2 regions of the Weizmannia acidilactici genome follow, and region 2 is predicted to be linked to the other one. Evidence: riboswitches for the same ligand, from Rfam matches in the RefSeq annotation. Region 2 holds a riboswitch; the other holds the start of a gene.
What was found. A riboswitch is a leader RNA that binds a small molecule or an ion and turns the genes downstream of it on or off. The one in region 2 is predicted to bind cobalamin.
Positions count from the first base shown of each region.

Region 1: linked by a shared signal. The riboswitch ahead of GBH70_RS08560 (prenyltransferase/squalene oxidase repeat-containing protein) and the one ahead of GBH70_RS01465 (ribonucleoside-diphosphate reductase subunit alpha) in region 2 are both predicted to bind cobalamin.

Region 1 is NZ_BKZR01000018.1:41,235-50,921, reverse strand. Features, by position in the region: gene GBH70_RS08585 (type I restriction-modification system subunit M) at 1-760, shown strand, start outside; gene GBH70_RS08580 (restriction endonuclease subunit S) at 765-1,952, shown strand; gene GBH70_RS08575 (DEAD/DEAH box helicase family protein) at 1,970-5,308, shown strand; gene GBH70_RS16745 (hypothetical protein) at 5,469-5,642, opposite strand; gene GBH70_RS08570 (ECF transporter S component) at 5,694-6,257, opposite strand; gene GBH70_RS08565 (DUF4430 domain-containing protein) at 6,270-6,992, opposite strand; gene GBH70_RS08560 (prenyltransferase/squalene oxidase repeat-containing protein) at 6,999-8,387, opposite strand; adenosylcobalamin (AdoCbl) riboswitch at 8,444-8,591, opposite strand; gene htpG (molecular chaperone HtpG) at 8,760-9,687, shown strand, end outside.
Region 2 is NZ_BKZR01000003.1:8,245-17,931, reverse strand. Features, by position in the region: gene GBH70_RS01485 (sigma-54 interaction domain-containing protein) at 1-344, opposite strand, end outside; gene pruA (L-glutamate gamma-semialdehyde dehydrogenase) at 531-2,078, shown strand; gene GBH70_RS01475 (proline dehydrogenase family protein) at 2,115-3,113, shown strand; gene GBH70_RS01470 (nucleoside deaminase) at 3,262-3,732, shown strand; cobalamin riboswitch at 3,868-4,066, shown strand; gene GBH70_RS01465 (ribonucleoside-diphosphate reductase subunit alpha) at 4,192-6,426, shown strand; gene GBH70_RS01460 (flavodoxin) at 6,411-6,887, shown strand; gene GBH70_RS01455 (ribonucleotide-diphosphate reductase subunit beta) at 6,838-7,875, shown strand; gene GBH70_RS01450 (hypothetical protein) at 8,013-8,330, opposite strand; gene rpsD (30S ribosomal protein S4) at 8,537-9,139, opposite strand; gene GBH70_RS01440 (sensor domain-containing diguanylate cyclase) at 9,595-9,687, shown strand, end outside.

The DNA.
Region 1 (9,687 bases), on a different contig from region 2:
GATTGGTGCGATGAACATGATGCTGCACGGTGTCGATAATCCGAACATTGCCTACCGCGATTCGCTATCCGAGGCGAATAAAGACAAGGACAAATACACGCTTGTACTTGCGAATCCGCCGTTCAAAGGCTCGCTTGATTACGAAGCCGTGTCGAATGATTTATTAAAAATCGCGAAGACAAAGAAAACAGAATTGCTGTTTTTATCTTTGTTTATCCGGATATTAAAACCGGGCGGCCGGGCAGCAGTGATTGTCCCGGACGGTGTCTTGTTCGGGAGCTCTAACGCCCATAAGAAAATCCGTAAAGAAATTATTGACAACCACAAGCTGGAAGCGATCATTTCGATGCCAAGCGGCGTGTTTAAACCGTACGCAGGCGTTTCGACCGCGATCATGATTTTCACGAAAACGGGGGCAGGCGGAACCGACAACGTATGGTTCTATGATATGAAAGCAGACGGTTTTTCACTAGATGACAAACGCAGTCCGATTGAAGAAAATGATATACCGGATATTATTGCCAGATACAATAATTTAGAAGCAGAAAAAGGGCGGAAACGGACAGAACAATCCTTCTTTGTACCGGTTGAAGAATTACGGGAAAACGAATATGATTTGTCGATAAATAAATATAAAGAGATTGAATATGAAGAAGTGGAGTATGAAGAGCCACAATTGATTCTTGAAAAAATTGAGAAATATGAACATGAGATAATACAAGGAATTAAAGAACTGAAAGATTCATTAAAAGGGTTGTGAAAAGATGGCTGTTATTTATAAAAAGCTAGGAGAAATTGCTGATATTTCAGCAGGTGGTACACCAAAAAGATCTAATCCAACTTATTGGAAAAATGGGAATATACCTTGGGTGAAAATTAGTGATATAAAAGGAAAGTACTTAGAAAAAACTGAAGAATTTATTACAGAAGATGGTTTAAATAATTCTTCTGCAAAATTGTTTAAGAAAGGAACTTTACTTTATACAATCTTTGCAACAATAGGAGAATGTGCAATATTAAATATAAATGCTTCAACGAATCAAGCAATTGCAGGAATAAATGTTAAAAGTGAAAAAGTATTGACTGAATATCTATATTACTTTTTGAAATCTATAAAAAATACAGTTGTAAATACTGGTCGTGGTGTTGCTCAAAATAATATTAATTTATCTATATTGAAAAATATTGATGTTCCACTTCCAGAAATTGAAGTTCAGAAGAAGATTATTAATTTATTGAATAAAAGTAATGAACTAGTTATAAAACGCAAATCCCAAATCGAAGCCTTAGACCAATTAACGCAAAGTGTGTTTTTGGAGATGTTTGGGGATCCGGTATTGAATAACATGAACTGGAATACTCAAAAGCTTTCAGAAACTGGGCAATTAAAAAGAGGATTGTCAAAGCATAGGCCTAGAAATGCACCTGAGCTTTTAGGGGGAGCCTATCCATTAGTCCAAACGGGAGATATTTCTAAGTCAGGAATATTTATTAAACAGTACACTCAAACTTATTCTGAATTAGGCTTAAAGCAAAGTAAGTTGTGGCCGGCAGGAACTTTATGCATTACAATTGCAGCTAATATTGCGGAAACTGGCATTCTTACCTTTGATGCGTGCTTTCCAGATAGTATTGTTGCATATTTACCAAATAGTTATATGTCCAACATCTACGTCCATACTTGGTTTAGCTTTCTTCAAAGAATTATAGAAGCAAATGCACCAGAATCTGCACAGAAAAATATAAATTTAAAAATTTTAAGCGAATTAGAAATTCCAGTACCACCGTTTGAGAAGCAAAAGAAGTTTGAAAATTTTATTCTAAATTTGGAAAATAAAAGAAAATTGTTTGAATTTAGTCTGTTTGAATTAGAAAATTCATTCAACTCCCTCATGCAACGTGCCTTCAAAGGCGAATTATTTACCGAAAAGGAAGAAGTGTCAGCTCTCTAATCCAAGGGGGGATATGGGTGTCGAACTTTGATTTTTTGAAAGAGAAGAAGCAGTACCGGAGTTTTGCAAAGGCTTGCTTGGAGGCGGAGAAGGCGTTGGTGGTGAGTCCGGCGGTGAGCGCGATCCAGTCGCGACGGGCGCTGGAACTGGCGGTGAAGTGGGTGTACCAGTATGATGGGGCGCTAAAAATCCCGTATCAGGATAATCTCTCCAGTTTGATCCATGACGCCAATTTTTTGGGGATTATCGATGAAGAACTGCTCCCGATGATGAAATATGTCGTCAAACTTGGCAATGTGTCCGTCCATACGAATGCGCCGGTGACCCGTGATGAGGCGGTGCTGTCCCTGCATCATCTCTACCAGTTTGTTTCCTGGATTGATTATTGCTACTCCGACACCTTTACGGCTGGTGATTTCGACGAATCATTGCTGCCTGTCGGCGAAGAGAAGCGGGTGCGTCCGGAAGAGCTGCAAGATTTGTATGAACAACTCAGCTCCAAAGACAAAAAACTTGAAGAACTGATGAAAGAAAACGAGGCATTGCGCCAAAAAACCGCTGAAAAACGTGAGCAAAACACGCAGGATTACGATTTCCATGTCGACGAGCTGAAGGAATTCGAAACACGGCTCAAATACATTGATCTTGACTTAAAACTGGCCGGCTGGGAATTCAACAAAGACATTGTACGTGAATATCCGGTCAGCGGGATGCCGAACCAGACCGGAAAAGGTTATGCCGATTACGTTTTATTCGGGGAAAACGGCAAGCCGCTCGCAGTGGTTGAAGCAAAGCGGACGTCAAAAGACGCGAAAATCGGCCGTCAGCAGGCAAAGCTGTATGCGGATTGCATCGAAAATATGACAGGCACGCGCCCCGTCATCTTTTACACGAACGGATTTGAAACGTATATTTGGCACGAGCCTTATCCGCCGCGGAAAGTGTCGGGCTTTTACAATAAAGAGGAATTGAGCCTGCTTTTGAATCGCCGCGAGATGAAACGACAGCTTAACAATATACGGGTGAACGACAACATCACAAACCGCTATTATCAAAAAGAAGCGATTCTCGCTGTTTGCAATGCGCTTTCCCGCAACCAGCGCAAAGCCCTGCTTGTTATGGCGACAGGAAGCGGGAAGACAAGAACTGCGATTTCCGTTGTCGATGTCCTTACGCGGCATAACTGGGTGAAAAATGTGCTGTTTTTGGCGGACCGGAAAACGCTGCTCAACCAGGCATATAAAAATTTTAATACTTTGCTGCCGAGCCTGACGTTGTGCAACCTGCTCGATAACAAAGATAACCCGGAAGAAGCACGGATGGTCTTTTCTACATACCCGACGATGATGAATGCGATCGACGAGGCAAGAAGGAAAGACGGTAAAAAGCTGTTTACGGTCGGCCATTTCGATCTCATCATCATTGATGAATCGCACCGGAGCATTTACAAAAAGTACCGCAGCATTTTTGACTATTTTGATGGAATCCTGCTCGGGCTGACAGCGACGCCGAAAGACGAGATCGACAAAAATACATATGAAGTATTCGGCCTTGAGAACGGTGTGCCGACTTTTGCCTATGAACTCGACCAGGCGGTAAAAGACGGGTACCTGGTTGATTACCGCACAATTGAAACGAAACTGAAATTCCTTGAAGAAGGCATCCGTTACGATGATTTATCGGATGAGGAAAAAGAAGCGTTTGAGGAAACATTTGAAGATGAAGAAAATGTAAAAGACATTGACAGTGCGGCGTTAAATGAATGGTTGTTTAATCAAAATACGATTGATACTGTATTAAAAAATCTCATGGAAAAAGGTCTTAAGGTGGAAGGCGGGGATAAGCTCGGGAAGACGATTATTTTTGCAAAAAACCACCACCACGCCGAAGTGATTGTCGATCGGTTTGATCATCTTTTTCCTGAGTATGGCGGCCATTTTGCCAAAGTCATTGATTACAGCGTGAAATACGTCCAAAGTTTGATCGATGATTTTTCCGACCGGCGTAAGCTTCCGCAAATCGCCGTGTCTGTTGATATGCTCGATACCGGTGTCGATATTCCGGAGGCGGTCAATCTTGTCTTTTTCAAAAAAGTGCGCTCGAAATCGAAATTTTGGCAGATGATTGGCCGCGGGACAAGACTTTGCCCGGACCTGTTCGGGATCGGCCAGGATAAAACGCATTTCCTCATTTTTGACTACTGCGGGAACTTCGAATTTTTCCGGGAAAACCCGAAAGGCATGGAAGGGGAGGTCGGCAAAAGCCTTACCGAAAAACTGTTCAATGCAAAAGTTGACATCATCCGTGAATTGCAGGGGAGCGATTACCAAAAAGAAGCATATATTCGCCATCGCAACGATTTGGTGGAAGAAGCGGTGAAAAGCATCCTCGTGCTTGACCAGGAAAATTTCCGTGTCCGCCAGCATTTGCAACAGGTGGAAAAATTCCGGAACCGCAGCAACTGGCAATCACTGTCCGTGCTTGATACAAATGAAATCAAGGAACACATTTCGCCGATTGTCATACCGATTGTGGAAGATGAGTTTGCGAAAAGGTTCGACCTGGTCATGTATACGATTGAGCTCGCGAAGCTGCAAATGAAAAATGCCACAAAACCAATCCGCAGCGTTGTGAAAACGGCGGAAGCATTGTCGAAGCTCGGCACGATTCCGCAAGTGCTTGAACAAAAGCCTGTGATTGACAAAGTACGGACTGAGGAGTTTTGGGAAAGCGCCGATCTGTTTGAACTCGATGCCGTCCGTGAAGCACTGCGCGATTTGATCAAATTTATCGAAAAAGAAACGCAGAAAATCTATTATACGAATTTCCAGGATGAAGTGCTGGAAGTGAAAGAAAACGGCCCAATGTACGAAGTGAACGATTTGCAAAGCTACAAGAAAAAGGTGCACCATTATTTGCAGGCGCATAAAGACCAGATTGCGATTTACAAACTAAACAATAATAAACCGCTGACCGCCGCTGATGTGGTGGCGCTCGAAAACATCTTGTGGAAAGAACTCGGCACGAAAGAAGATTACGAGAAAGATTTCGGCAATACGCCAATTACAAAACTGGTCCGCCAAATCGTCGGGCTTGACCCGAAAGCAGCCAATGCGGCATTTTCGGAATTCCTTTCTGAAGAGCGGCTGAATCTGAACCAGGTCCGTTTTGTCAAACTGATCGTTGATTATGTTGTGAAAAACGGTACGCTTGATAAAAAAGTGTTGCAGCAGGAACCGTTCAAAACCGTCGGCAGCATTGTCGAGATTTTTAAAGACAATATGGATGATGCCAGGAAAATTATCGGCATCATTGACACCATCAACCGGAACGCGGAGGAAATCGCCGGGGCATGAGCAAATAGGCGGATGGAAAGGGTGAAAAAACCTGTTCCAAAAAGCATGAAGAGTAATCGTTTTGCTTTTTCGCCTATAGATAGATGATCAAGAACCGGAGAAATCCATCATGATGGTGTCTTTCCGGTTCTTTTCCATTCTTTATATCAGTGGGCCAGTTTTAAAATGATTGTCCGCTTTGTTTGAGTGCGTCAATTTCCGGCGCTTTCTGATTCATGAAGGCGGTTGCGTTCGCTCCGGTCAGTTTTTTCTTTTTTAATTGGGGGCTGGTGGTATGCACTTCTGAACTCAGCAACATCTTGCTGTCCTTATGGCGGTTTTTTGCGGCAATCATTAGCGGGAACAGTCAAACAAGGCTGCCCGCAACAAAGGGGCAGCCTTGTTCCTAAACGCCGTATATCCGTTCTTTTTCTTTTGCAATTAATTTGATCAGGATTGGGCCCAAAATCAAGTAAATCACAAAGTTCCCTGCAGCATGGTAGCCATCAAAAAGCAGGCCGGCAAGGTAGTAAGTCCAAAACGCATACGGCCCGCCGATAAATAAATAATTCAATGAAACCATAAAGCCGAACAGAATGCCGGTAAATCCAGCATACAAACACAACACAATATGCGGGACTTTTTTGTAAAACTGTTTCTTGCCGAGCAGGCCGGAAAGCACGGCGACACTTCCCCAGGCAATAAACTGCATGATGGCAAAAAAACCCATGCCGAGAAACATGTCGGAACCGAAGACGGTTAAAAATGCAAGGGCCAGCCCGAAACGGATCCCGAATACGAATGAACTGCAAATAATGATGACGGTGCACGGCTGGACATTCGGAATCGAAGCCATAAAAATTCTTCCGGCGATGCTCAGTGCGGCCAGCACAGCGAGGAGGGCAATCTTTCTCGTTACCTGTGAAGCCGTTTTGGCCGATTTTCTGTTTTCAACCGGCTGTTTTTCCATTTGAAACATCTCCTATTCAGAATAGTACCATACGACCTGGTCGCCGGCTTTCAGTTTATACGTCCCCGCTGAATAATTCAGCTCCTTGCCGTTCACTTTATATTTCCAGCCGCTCATGCCGCCTTTATCCCCTTCATTCTGCCCGTCAATGCCTTTCACATAGGCGGTTGCACCAGATCCGGAGTAATCGAGGCTGATACCTTCCGCAGAAGCAGCGGTTTTTAACAGCGTAAAGGCGGTATCGCCGCTGTGGTATGCATATTTGCCGCTAAAAATGGTTCCTTTGTAGCCTTTAACCGTTAAAGAAACCGTTTCGGCTTTTTTTTCGGAAGATGCATTGGGGCTGCTGCCTGCGATGCTGCTTCCAGAATCTGATGAAAAAGCGCCGGATGACGTACTTTGGGTTGTGCTGACCGTTGTAGCCGTTTTTGAAGCCGGCGTTTCCCCGGTTTTGCTCTTAGTAGAAGATTTGCTGAGTGTATCATTGGAGCTGCCGGATTTGCTGTTTGCAGCACTTGGGTTGCTGTCTGATTTGGTTTTACTGCCACTGCTGCCGGCAGCGGTGCTTGTTTGCGCTGCATCCTCCGATTTGGCTGGGATGCTTGCAGTTTGTGTGGCCGCAGAATACGTTTTGACCGTTTTTGTTTCAGTATGGAAACCATCGATAAAAAACCAGGCGCCGAACGCGATCAAAAGCACCGCAACACTGTCAATGATGATACTTTTTAATTTCATTCCCGGTCACACCCCCAACAGCCTTTTCCGAATGACAAGCAGGATGACGCCTACACCGGTCGAAATGGAGCCGACCCAACCGTGCACAGGAGAGACGCCCGTTGTTTTTGTGGTCACCACTTTTTGGGGCTGCTGCTCTTTTTCTGCCGGTGCAGCTGAAGCCTTTGCAGTGGCTGCTTTTTTATCGGCATTCGAAGTTTTTTTCGTTTTTGCCGGCGTTTGTTTTGTGTCCACCGCCTTTTTGGTAATGGTGTTGTTTTTCGTGATGGTATTGGTTTTGGTGATCACTTCTTTTGTATTCTTTTCAATCACATTCGTGGCAGCCGCAGAATTGCCGGATGCTGTATTGGAACTTGATTGGCTTGCGGTATCCGTACTGCTGTTTCCTGATCCGGCTGATTTTGAAGCCGTATTGCCCGAATCCGGATTGCTGTTTCCGTTTTCCGTTGCGGCTGTGCTGCCCGTACTGCTTTTTTGCGTAAAATCGTACAGCGTATCTCCTTTTTGGAAAAGGTCATAGGCGACGAGTGCCTGAAGCACCTGTTCTGTGGAAAAACTGTCGGAAGCATCGCTCGTTGCCATCCATTTGTAGCCCCCGTTTTTTGTATCCTTAAAAGTGCTGAGCATCGATACCGGATTTGTGCCGCTTTTTACAAAATCCCCTGTTGTAGGGTCAACATCAACGGAAGTCAGTCCTATAATGGCCTGGGCGGTGCTGCATGAATTAATACCCCAGTTGTCAAAGCCGGCATTGTCCTTTTCCGCCGCTTTTAAGTATTTAATGCCGTCCTGTATGGCATTTTTTACATCCTCATCATGCCTATCCTGATACGTCCCGAGCGCGGTCAGCACCATCCCGGTTGAATCCACATCCGAGGCCGTTGCGGACGGGCCCCAGCTCCAACCGCCGTCTGGAAGCTCTAAATCCACAAGTTTGGCTGCGATTTTTGCCGGCGTATTCGGTGCATCGCCCGGAATCGAATAATTATCCGTATTCAAGGCGATTAAATCGTAGGCGTAGCCGGTCGTAGTGCTTTCTTCCTTTGTTTCAAACACGCTTCTCACGAGATTTTTGCCTTCAAAATTTGCCGGATCCTCGCCGATCGCTTTTAAAGCAATGATCGTTTTGTCGAGTTCCGTTCCGGTTAATGTTTTGGAATTAACCCTTTCTTTTATAACGCTGCGGTACTGTTTGATTTCATTGGCTGTCAGCAGATTTTCCTTCGCCAATGCAGCCACCACAAAATCGGAATTTAATGCTGATGATTTAAAGTATGAAGCTGTATCCGCAATGTCTTTGCTTACCGAAACAGCCGCAAAACTATGTGACGGAACCGCGAAGGCCAAAACGAAGGCTATCCCCCAGATGAGTCCCCTCAACCTTTTTCCAACCATATCACTCTCTCCTTTCCATAAAAAAACCCTTGTACGCAGAGGTATACAAGGGCAGAAAAAATTTTTCGCCTATACCTCGTAGGCTCCAAATAAACCGACAGCTTGGGAGAAAGACCTGACTTAGGAAAAGTTTTTCCATCACAGTGGCGGGACCGTATAGGATTTTCACCTATTTCCATCGCCCAAGCCCGTATTTAAATGTCAATTACTAATTATAAGCCATCATTTTACTGTTGGAAAGAACATTTTCGGCTGCCGTTTCATTGACAAACGGCCGGCACTGTGCTAAATAATAGTATGTTAGCACTCTGGTGTTTTGAGTGCTAAAATCAGAACCGGAAACGATTTTTTACATATAAAGGGGAGATCGATGTGGCGGTAAAAGAATTTAAAGCGGAATCGAAAAGGCTTTTGGACATGATGATCCACTCGATTTACACACAAAAAGAAATTTTCCTGCGGGAATTGATTTCAAACGCCAGCGACGCGATCGATAAAATTTATTACAAAGCCCTGACCGATGAAAATTTAACGTTTGATAAAGACAACTATTATATTAAAATTACCCCGGACAAAGAAAACCGGACTTTGACGGTTTCCGATACCGGGATCGGCATGACAGAAGAAGAACTCGAAAATAATCTTGGCACGATTGCACAAAGCGGTTCGCTCGCGTTTAAAAATGAAAATGAAAGCAAAGACGGGTATGATTTGATCGGCCAATTCGGCGTCGGCTTCTACTCCGCATTCATGGTTGCCGATGAAATTACGGTCATTTCGAAAGCAGTGGGAAGCAGCCAGGCCTATAAATGGCAGTCGAAAGGCGCGGAAGGCTATACGATCGAGCCGTGCGAAAAAGACGGCTACGGCACCGATATTATTTTGAAACTGAAAGAGAATACGGAAGACGAAGATTACGATCAGTTTTTGGAAGAGTACCGGCTGAAGGCACTTGTAAAAAAATATTCTGATTTCATCCGCTACCCGATCAAAATGGATGTGACAGAAAGGCGCCTGAAAGAAGGCAGCGACAACGAGTATGAGGAAGTGAAAGAAGAACAGACCCTCAACAGCATGGTGCCGATTTGGCGCAAAAACAAAAACGAGCTGACAGACGAAGATTACGAGAATTTTTACATGGAAAAGCATTACGGCTTTGATAAACCGGTGAAACATATCCATATTAAAGTTGACGGGGCTGTGCGTTACAACGCGATTCTTTACATCCCGGAAAAAATTCCGTTTGATTACTATACGCCGGAATACGAAAAAGGCCTTGAACTGTATTCGAACGGCGTTT
Region 2 (9,687 bases):
AGCTTTACAATTTGAGTAATATCCCGCTCAACCGAAATGGCCCCGATCAGTCTGCCTTGATCGTTAAAAATCGGTTTGGCGTTGACAACGACATGTTTATCATGGCGCGGGCGGTGGTACTGATTGGACACATGTTCTTTTGTGCGCAGCACTTTCAGCACGATTAAATCGTCATCCCGGAAAAAATCCGTGATCTTTCTGTTTAAAATTTCTTCTATTGGAATGTTGTATGTCCGGACAGCGGCATCATTCCAGTAAATCACTTCCTGGTTTTCGTCTACGATCGTAATGGCATCATTTTCCGTCGACAGCACCGCCTGCAAATAAAACCGCTCATTTCCCAATCCCATCCCCCTCCAGACCTGTATTGTAAAGTTATTGTACATTTAATTTACAATTGTGTAAATATATTGTACATGGAAAGCGGTTTATTTTCAGTACGGATGATTGGGATGGCAGGTCTTATTTTCGTTGGCATGATTTTTGCAAGGTATATGTGCAGAATGCTTGAAGAGAAGGAGGTTTTTCCTTTGGTTTTACTTTTTAAACACGAACCGTTAACAGATTTTAACCAGCCGGAAAATGCCGCGGCTTTTGAAGCGGCACTCGGAAAAGTGCGTGCTGAACTCGGAAGGGAGTACCCGCTCGTGATCAATGGCGAGCGGATTTATACAGACGAACAACTTATATCTGTCAATCCCGCAAATAAAGAGCAGGTTGTCGGAAAAGTATCGAAAGCGGCTAAAAAACATATCGAAATGGCTTTTGAAGGAGCAAATGAAGCGTTTCAAACATGGCGGAAAATGTCCCCGGAAGCGCGGGCGAATGTGCTGTTTAAAGCTGCCGCGATTGCGCGCCGCCGCAAGCACGAGCTGTCGGCATGGCTTGTCTTTGATGCCGGCAAGCCTTGGAGCCAGGCGGACGGCGATACGGCGGAAGGGATCGACTTCCTGGAATACTACGGCCGCGAGATGCTCAAGCTTGCGAAAGGGCAGAAAATGGAGCAGCGGGAAAATGAACATAATACATATTTTTACCAGCCGATCGGGCCGGGCGTGACGATCCCGCCGTGGAACTTCGCTTTTGCGATTGTTTGCGGCACCACAGTCGCACCGATTGTGGCAGGGAATCCGGTGCTGTTAAAGCCGTCTGAAAACACGCCGGTCATTGCCTATAAACTCGTCGAAATTCTTGAAGAAGCAGGGCTCCCGAAAGGCGTTCTCCAGTTTGTGCCAGGGGATCCGGCGGAAATTGGCGATTATCTCGTCGACCATAAAGAGACGCGCTGGATTAACTTTACCGGTTCCAAGGCGACGGGCTTGCGTATTTATGAACGGGCCGCGAAAGTGCAGAAAGGCCAGCAGTTCTTGAAACAGGTTGTGGCCGAAATGGGCGGAAAAGATACAATTATTGTTGATAAGGAAGCTGATCTCGATCTTGCGGCCGATGCAATTGTGCATTCGGCATTCGGGTTTTCCGGGCAGAAATGTTCCGCCTGCTCGCGGGTTGCTGTCCATGAAGATGTATATGATGAAGTGCTGGAAAAAACCATTGCGCTTGCGCAGGAGTTAACGATCGGCGACCCGTCCGAAAAAAATGTTTACATGGGAGCGGTGATTAACCAAAAGCAGTATGACAAGATTACAAGTTATATAGAGATCGGCAAAAAAGAAGGTAAGCTTGTCCTCGGCGGGGAAGCTGACGATTCAAAAGGCTTCTTTATTCATCCAACGATCTTTAAAGATGTGGACCCGAAAGCGCGTATCATGCAGGAAGAAATTTTCGGGCCGGTTGTTGCCTTTACAAAAGGGAAGGATTTTGACGAGCTTCTGGACATTGCCAATAACACGGAATACGGATTGACAGGCGCTGTCATTTCGAAAAACAGGGAGCATTTGGAGCGCGCTCGTTACGAATTCCATGTCGGGAACTTGTATTTTAACCGCGGGTGCACGGCGGCCGTTGTCGGGTATCAGCCGTTCGGCGGGTTCAAAATGTCCGGAACCGATTCAAAATCAGGCGGCCCGGATTATTTGAAGCTGTTTATGGAAGCCAAATCTGTATCGGAAATGTTTTAATCCTTTGGGGCGGATCCATAGAAAGGAGGGAAGCTGGTGGTGAACTGGACGAGGGATTTTTTCATCTGCCTCTCAAACAGCAAATTTTTAAATAAAAGCGCGCAAAAATGGGGGTTCCGCTTCGGGGCCGAAAAATTTGTGGCAGGCACGGATATCGGCAGCGTCACGCGCACGATCAAGGAGATGAATGCCCGCGGAATCAGCTGCACCGTCGACAATCTCGGGGAATTTGTGTCCGAAAAAACGGAAGCAGAATCCGCAAAACGGCAGATATTGAATATGCTGGACAAAATCCGCGAAGAGAAACTGGATTGCCATGTATCGGTGAAATTGACCCAGCTCGGGCTTGATATCAGCCGTGAATTTTGCATTCAAAATATGTTAGAAATTTTAGCGCGGGCAGAGCACTACGGCATTTTTATCAATGTTGACATGGAAGATTATGCCCATTTTCAGGCCACGATTGATGTGTTAAAAATCCTGCTCCAAAATTACGGCAATGTCGGAACGGTGATTCAAGCGTATTTGCGCTGTGCCGAAGATGTGATGGATGAGCTGAAGGATATCCGGCTCCGCATTGTGAAGGGGGCTTATAAAGAAAGCGAAGCGGTTGCTTTCCAAACGAAGGCTGAAATCGACAGGAATTATTTAAAACTAGCAAAAAAACGGCTGCTCGGCGATGCGTACACATCAATTGCCACCCACGACCACAACATCATACGTGCGTTGGAGGATTTTATCAGGGAAAACAACATTTCCCATGAAAAATTTGAATTTCAGATGCTGTACGGTTTCCGCCAGGAGATGCAGTACGAATTGGCGGAAAAATACCACTTCACCACTTATATGCCGTTCGGGAACGATTGGTTCGGCTATTATATGCGGCGTCTGGCCGAACGCCCGCAAAATATCAATCTCATCGTGAAAGACGTTTTTTATACAAAAGATCACAAACTGAAAAAAGAGCCGCTCCTTACCGGCGCACTGGCTGTTTCATTGCTGCTGCTGTGGCGGAAAAGCGGAAAGAAAAAATAAGGCGGTTTGTTTAGGGCGTGGGCATCTATCACGCCTTTTTGTTTTGCCCCGCTTTCGGCAACCCGAATTTTTATTGTCAGAATTGTGAACAGATCTTTTCAAAAATTGGAAGATCTATTGTTATAATCAACAAAAAGGGGGGATGCGAATGAATCATGCGTATTTTTTAAAGGTAACGATTGAAATGGCAAGGGAAAATATCGAAAATGGGGGCGGGCCGTTTGCCGCCATTGTTGTAAATGGAAACGGTGAAATTGTAGGGATCGGAAAAAACAGCGTTACGAAAAACAATGATCCGACTGCCCACGCGGAAGTTCAGGCGATACGGGATGCTTGCCAAAATCTTGGAACTTTCCAGCTTGCCGATTGTATCCTTTATTCAAGCTGCGAGCCGTGCCCGATGTGTTTGGGCGCAATCTACTGGGCGAGGCCGAAAGAAGTTTATTTTGCCGCCGATCAAAAGGATGCGGCAAATGCGGGATTTGATGATGCTTTTATTTATGAAGAAATTACAAAAGACCACGGTGCCCGCGCGATCCGCTTTAACCGAGTTGACATCCCGGACCGCACGCTTCCATTTGAAGAATGGGAACATACTTATATAAAAATCAATTATTAATGCCATTCAAGAAGACTCCCTTATAGCCTGCTTTTGTGGTGAAAAGCGGGCTCTATTTATTTTTTTCTTGAAAAAATTTCCTTGCTATGATAACCTAACAATATGTAGTATTATTAATGCTATTAAAACACTAAATATGGTATATCAGGCGATGGTGGCATTTTTTGCAATGCCTTAAAAGGGAATCCAGTTGAAAGCTGGAGCTGCCCCCGCAACTGTAAGTGTGGACGAACGAGCAAATCCACTGTACCCCCTGCTTCATGGCGGCGGTATGGGAAGGGCTTTAGTAGGATGATACACAAGCCAGGAGACCTGCCATAGCTTGAAGTTTCCATTCTCCGGGGTGTGGGAAGGTGAAACGATTGGAAAACATGGATACATATTGCAGTTTTTCTGTCGGTTTCGCCGTTCATCCCCGGGGTGGACGGTTTTTTTATGGTTCAAAAAAGGAGGAAAAACATGGAAAACTTATGTTCAACTCAAGCAGCGGGCGTTTTGAAATGGATGGATGAAATTTCGGCCGGACTTGATCTTCAAACCGAAAAGTATAAAGAAAAGGTTGCAAATGCCTGGTATCAGGATGCCCGGCTTGAAGAAAAAACCGATTTGCTTATCAAATACGCGCTCGAAAATGTAGATGAAGCCGGTGCGGACTGGTCGTTCCTTGCGGCCAGGATTTACCTGCAACTGCTTTACATGAAGGCGGCTGCAAACCGGCATTACGATCCGCAGCAGCGTTACGGTCCCTTTTATGAACTGATTGAACAACTGACGAAAAAAGGCATTTATTCGCCACATCTGCTCGCCAAATACAGCAGGAAGGAAATCGAAGAAATTGGCGGATGGATCCGGCCGGAAAGGGATTATCTGTTTACGTATCCCGGAATTTATACACTTGCCACCCGGTATCTTGCCGCGGATTTTGAAAAAAACATTTATGAACTCCCGCAGGAACGCTGGATGGTGATCGCCATGTACCTGATGCAGGATGAAAAGCCGGAAAAACGGATGGAATATGTGAAAGAAGCGTACTGGGCGCTCAGCCATTTGTATATGACCGTTGCGACTCCGACACTCGCCAATGCCGGGAAAACTTACAGCCAGCTGTCGAGTTGCTTTATTGATACAGTAGATGACAGCCTGCAATCCATTTATGACAGCAATACGGATATTGCCCAACTTTCAAAAAACGGCGGCGGAATTGGCGTATATATGGGGAAAATCCGCGCACGGGGGAGTGCCATCAAAGGTTTCCGCGGCATGTCAAGCGGTGTTGTGCCGTGGATCAAGCAGTTAAACAATACGGCGGTCAGCGTTGACCAGCTCGGGACGCGGAAAGGGGCGGTTACAGTCTATTTGGATGTTTGGCACCTTGACATTGAAGATTTTTTGGATTTGAAATTAAACAACGGTGATGACCGGATGCGGGCAAGGGACATCTACACCGGTGTTTGCATCCCGGATTATTTTATGGAACAGGTGGAAAAAAGGGGCGATTGGTACTTGTTTGACCCGCATGAAGTCAGGGAAGCAATGGGGTTCTCACTTGAAGATTTTTACGATGAAACAAAAGGAAGCGGCAAGTGGCGCGAAAAATATGAAGCGTGCATTAAAGCGGACCTCAAATCGAAAAAGAAAGTCCCTGCGATTGAAATCATGAAACGCATCATGAGATCGCAGCTGGAGACGGGAGCGCCGTTCATGTTTTACCGTGATGAAGTGAACAGGAAAAATCCGAACAGCCATCAGGGGATGATTTACTGCTCCAATTTGTGCACGGAAATTGCCCAAAACCAATCCCCGACGGTATGGTTGGAAGAATATGTGGAAAAAGAAAATATGATTGTAAAAAAATACCGGTCGGGTGATTTTGTTGTCTGTAATTTAAGTTCCATCAATTTGGGAAAAGCGGTGCCGGACGGGGTGCTTGAACGGCTCATCCCAATCCAGATGCGCATGCTTGATAATGTCATTGATGTCAACACCCTTCCAATCAGGCAGGTTGAAATCACCAATCAAAAGTACCGGGCGGTCGGGCTTGGCACTTTCGGCTGGCATCATTTATTGGCATTAGAAAATATCCAATGGGAATCGGAAGAAGCAGTGCAGTACGCGGACAAGCTGTATGAAGACATCGCCTACCTTACGATTAAAAGCAGCATGGAACTGGGCAAAGAAAAAGGCTGCTATCCGGTTTTTCCGGGCAGCAAATGGAGCACAGGTGCCTATTTTGCAGAAAAAGGCTATACAAGTGAACGTTGGAAGGCACTTGAAAAAGATGTGAAACAATACGGCATCCGCAATGGTTATTTAATGGCGGTTGCCCCGAACGCGACGACCTCCATCATTGCAGGATCCACCGCGAGCATTGATCCGGTTTTCAAGCCTTTTTACTTTGAGGAGAAAAAGGATTATAAAATGCCGGTCACCGCGCCGGATTTAAATTACCGCACTTACGCGGTTTATCGACGATCCGCCTATGTGCTCGACCAGCGCTGGTCCGTCAGGCAGAACGCAGCCCGGCAGAAGCATGTCGACCAAAGCATCTCGTTCAATTTTTATGTGCCGCATAACATCCGGGCAGCGGTTTTGCTTGATCTTCACCTCCAGGCTTGGAAGGAAGGCCTGAAAACGACTTATTATGTGCGATCCACTTCAAATGATGTAGAGGAGTGCGAATGGTGTCAAAGCTGAACGTTTTAATCGCTTATTTGTCATATAGCGGAAATACAAAAGAAACGGCGGAACTCATCGAATCAGGGCTTAAAGCGCGCGGCATCCGGGTGGACATGTACCAGATCGGTGTTTCGCCTCCGGTAAACCCGGAACATTACGATCTCATCCTGATTGGGACGTTTACTTGGGATATGGGGAGCACACCTGATGAAGTGAAAGATTTTGTCCTCGAAATCGGGTATAAGCCGGAGAATGTCGCTGTTTTTGGTACAGGCGACACGCAGTTCGGCGGTGATGACTTGTTCTGTCTTGCCGCCGTTAAACTCGCGAAATTTTACGGTAGCCGCTGGGAACCTTTAAAAATTGAACAATCCCCTAGAGGGAGCCAAGAGAAGAAAGTTGAAAAATGGCTGGAAGGAGTGCTGGAAGATGCTTTTGCAGGAAAAAGTGAAGACATTAGAGCCCATGTATTCAAATAAAGCGACCGCGCTTTTCGGCGGGAAATCAAGCGGGATACTCAATTGGAATGACCTCCCGTATCCCCACTGGTATAAAATGTACAAACGGCTGCTTGGAAATTACTGGCAGTCTGATGAAATCAATATGTCCTCGGATATCAAACAATTTCCGGAGTTATCGAAGTGGGAACAGGAAACTTTCCTGAAAATCATCAGCCTGCTGGCGACGCTCGATTCCTCGCAGACAAGGACGATGCTGCTTCTGTCGCTTTATGCCGCGGATCCGTCCGTGCAGTCGATCCTGGCTGTTATCGCCCAGCAAGAAGCGGTCCATAATGAGAGCTATTCCTATATTTTATCTTCTGTTGTTTCATTGGAAAAACAGAACAATGCATTTGAGATCGGCAGGACAAATCCCGTGCTGCTGAAACGGAACCGGGCATTAATGGAGCAATATAACCGGTTTGTAAAAGAGCCGTCCGTCGAAAACATCCTGAAAACGCTAGTGTACTCGACCTTGTTGGAGGGGTTGTTCTTTTACTCCGGTTTTGCATTCTTTTATAACTTGGCGCGCCAAAATAAAATGGTCGGCACCTCAACGATGATCAGCTACATCAATCGGGACGAGCTGGAACATGGCCGGTTTGTGTCGGAACTGATCCGCGCGGCATTGGCGGAAAATCCGGAATTGAATACGGAGGGGTTTGCAAATTGGGTGTATGCCCAATTCAAGCGGTCGGTCGAACTGGAAACGGAATGGTCGCAGTATGTCCTTTCTGATGTAGAGGGGATCGATTTGGAGGAAATGGCCGGTTTTATACAATATCGGGCAAACAAAATGCTGCGCATGATCGGCTTAAGTGAAATCTATCCGGAAAATGTCCGGAACCCGATGAAGTGGATCCGCGCCTATCTTGACAATTTTGACGGCACAAAAACCGATTTTTTTGAACAAAAATCGCGCCAGTACACAAAAGTAAGCGATTTGAACGGGTTTGACGAGCTTTAATATCAATGATACTTTCCATATTGAAGGGCAAACAAAAAAGACGGCCGAAATTCGGATTTTGGATTCGGATTCGTCTTCTTTGTTGCCTTACATTTTGTTGTGCAATTTTATTACAGCGGTGTTTTTGATCAGAAAATTTAGGAAAATATAGAAAAAGCGATCAAAAATAATAAACTATTGAAAAACACAAGGCTGCCGTAAATAAAAAAGGTATAGGCAAAAAACGAATTTTGGAAAGCGTCCAGCACGATTTGGGCGATGACTGCCGCGGCGATGACTCCTCCCAAAATGTGGATGGCCCGTTTCGGTTGCAAATCAGCGGAAGCTGCGATGATATATAGAATACTTGCTGCAACCGTTAAGCATATGATGACCCTTGTATCTGACTGGATCGGAAGGTTTAACGGGTTTAAATAGAGCAGCAATGCTTGAATGCTCAATAAGATTCCCATCATTCCTGATACCCTCATTCTACTGCCACCCCTTTTTTCTATTGTGTCCTATGAAAAAACTGATCGGCAAATTTAAATATTCATTTATCAATTAAAACGCTGCTATCGTAATCTCGATATTCGTAATATAGATTTTTTGGATAAAAAAATCCCTCTATGCAAAAACCCCAAAACCATAATGGCTTGGGGTTTTTTGCGCAGCCGTCCAATTAACGTGAATAAAACTCAACGATCAGCGATTCGTTAATTTCAGCCGGAAGTTCCGAGCGTTCAGGCAGGCGGGTGTAGATCCCTTCCAGCTTGTCTGCATCAAAAGAAAGGTAATCCGGAACAAAAGTTGTCGTTTCGATTGCTTCTTTGATGACATCCAAGTTGCGGGATCTTTCGCGAACGCCGATCGTTTGGCCAGGTGTTACACGGTAAGACGGAATATCAACGCGACGGCCGTCAACGAGAATGTGGCCGTGGTTCACAAGCTGGCGTGCCTGGCGGCGTGTGCGTGCCAAACCAAGGCGGTAAACAAGGTTGTCCAAACGGGACTCCAAAAGGATCATAAAGTTTTCGCCGTGTTTACCTTGCATTTTGCCGGCTTTTGCGAAAGTATTGCGGAATTGGCGCTCATTTACGCCGTACATATGGCGAAGCTTTTGTTTTTCTTGCAATTGCAAGCCATATTCAGATAATTTTTTTCGCTGGTTCGGGCCGTGTTGGCCTGGCGCATAAGGGCGTTTTTCTAATTCTTTTCCAGTACCGCTTAAAGAAATGCCAAGACGGCGGGATAATTTCCAGCTTGGGCCGGTATAACGAGCCATGAAAGACTCCTCCTTTGTTTTTATTTTGTTGTAAAATAAAAACAGGTATCATGGACATTCCTTTATGCGCATTTTGTTTTCATGTACCATCGCCCCAGCAGCAGAGGGTTACGCGATACACCTTGCGGGACATCCCGTCCAAGGAACAAAATGCAGGCATAAAGCTGCCCACTAAGGCTGCATTATTTTACACAAAGTTGATTATATGTTTTTATTCCCTAAAAGTCAACAAGGAAATCGGTGTGCCGCGTTTTTCCTGCATTAGACCGAGTATATATAATATATCGGCTGGATATGCTGTACATTAATAGTTCTTTTGTAATATAATAGTATTAATTTAAGTGACTTTTTTCCTTTTTCGCGGTACACCACGCGATTTTTTGTTTTAATTTTCTTCATTTTCAATATGTGGATGCGTTTGTTTTCGTTTTTACATGAAACAAGGTGATTAGGTAATGGAAAAGAATTTCAGTCATTTGATCCTATATTACAAGTCCCGTTTATTGGATTTAATGAATTTGCAGGAGGGCAGCAGCTTGGATGAATGG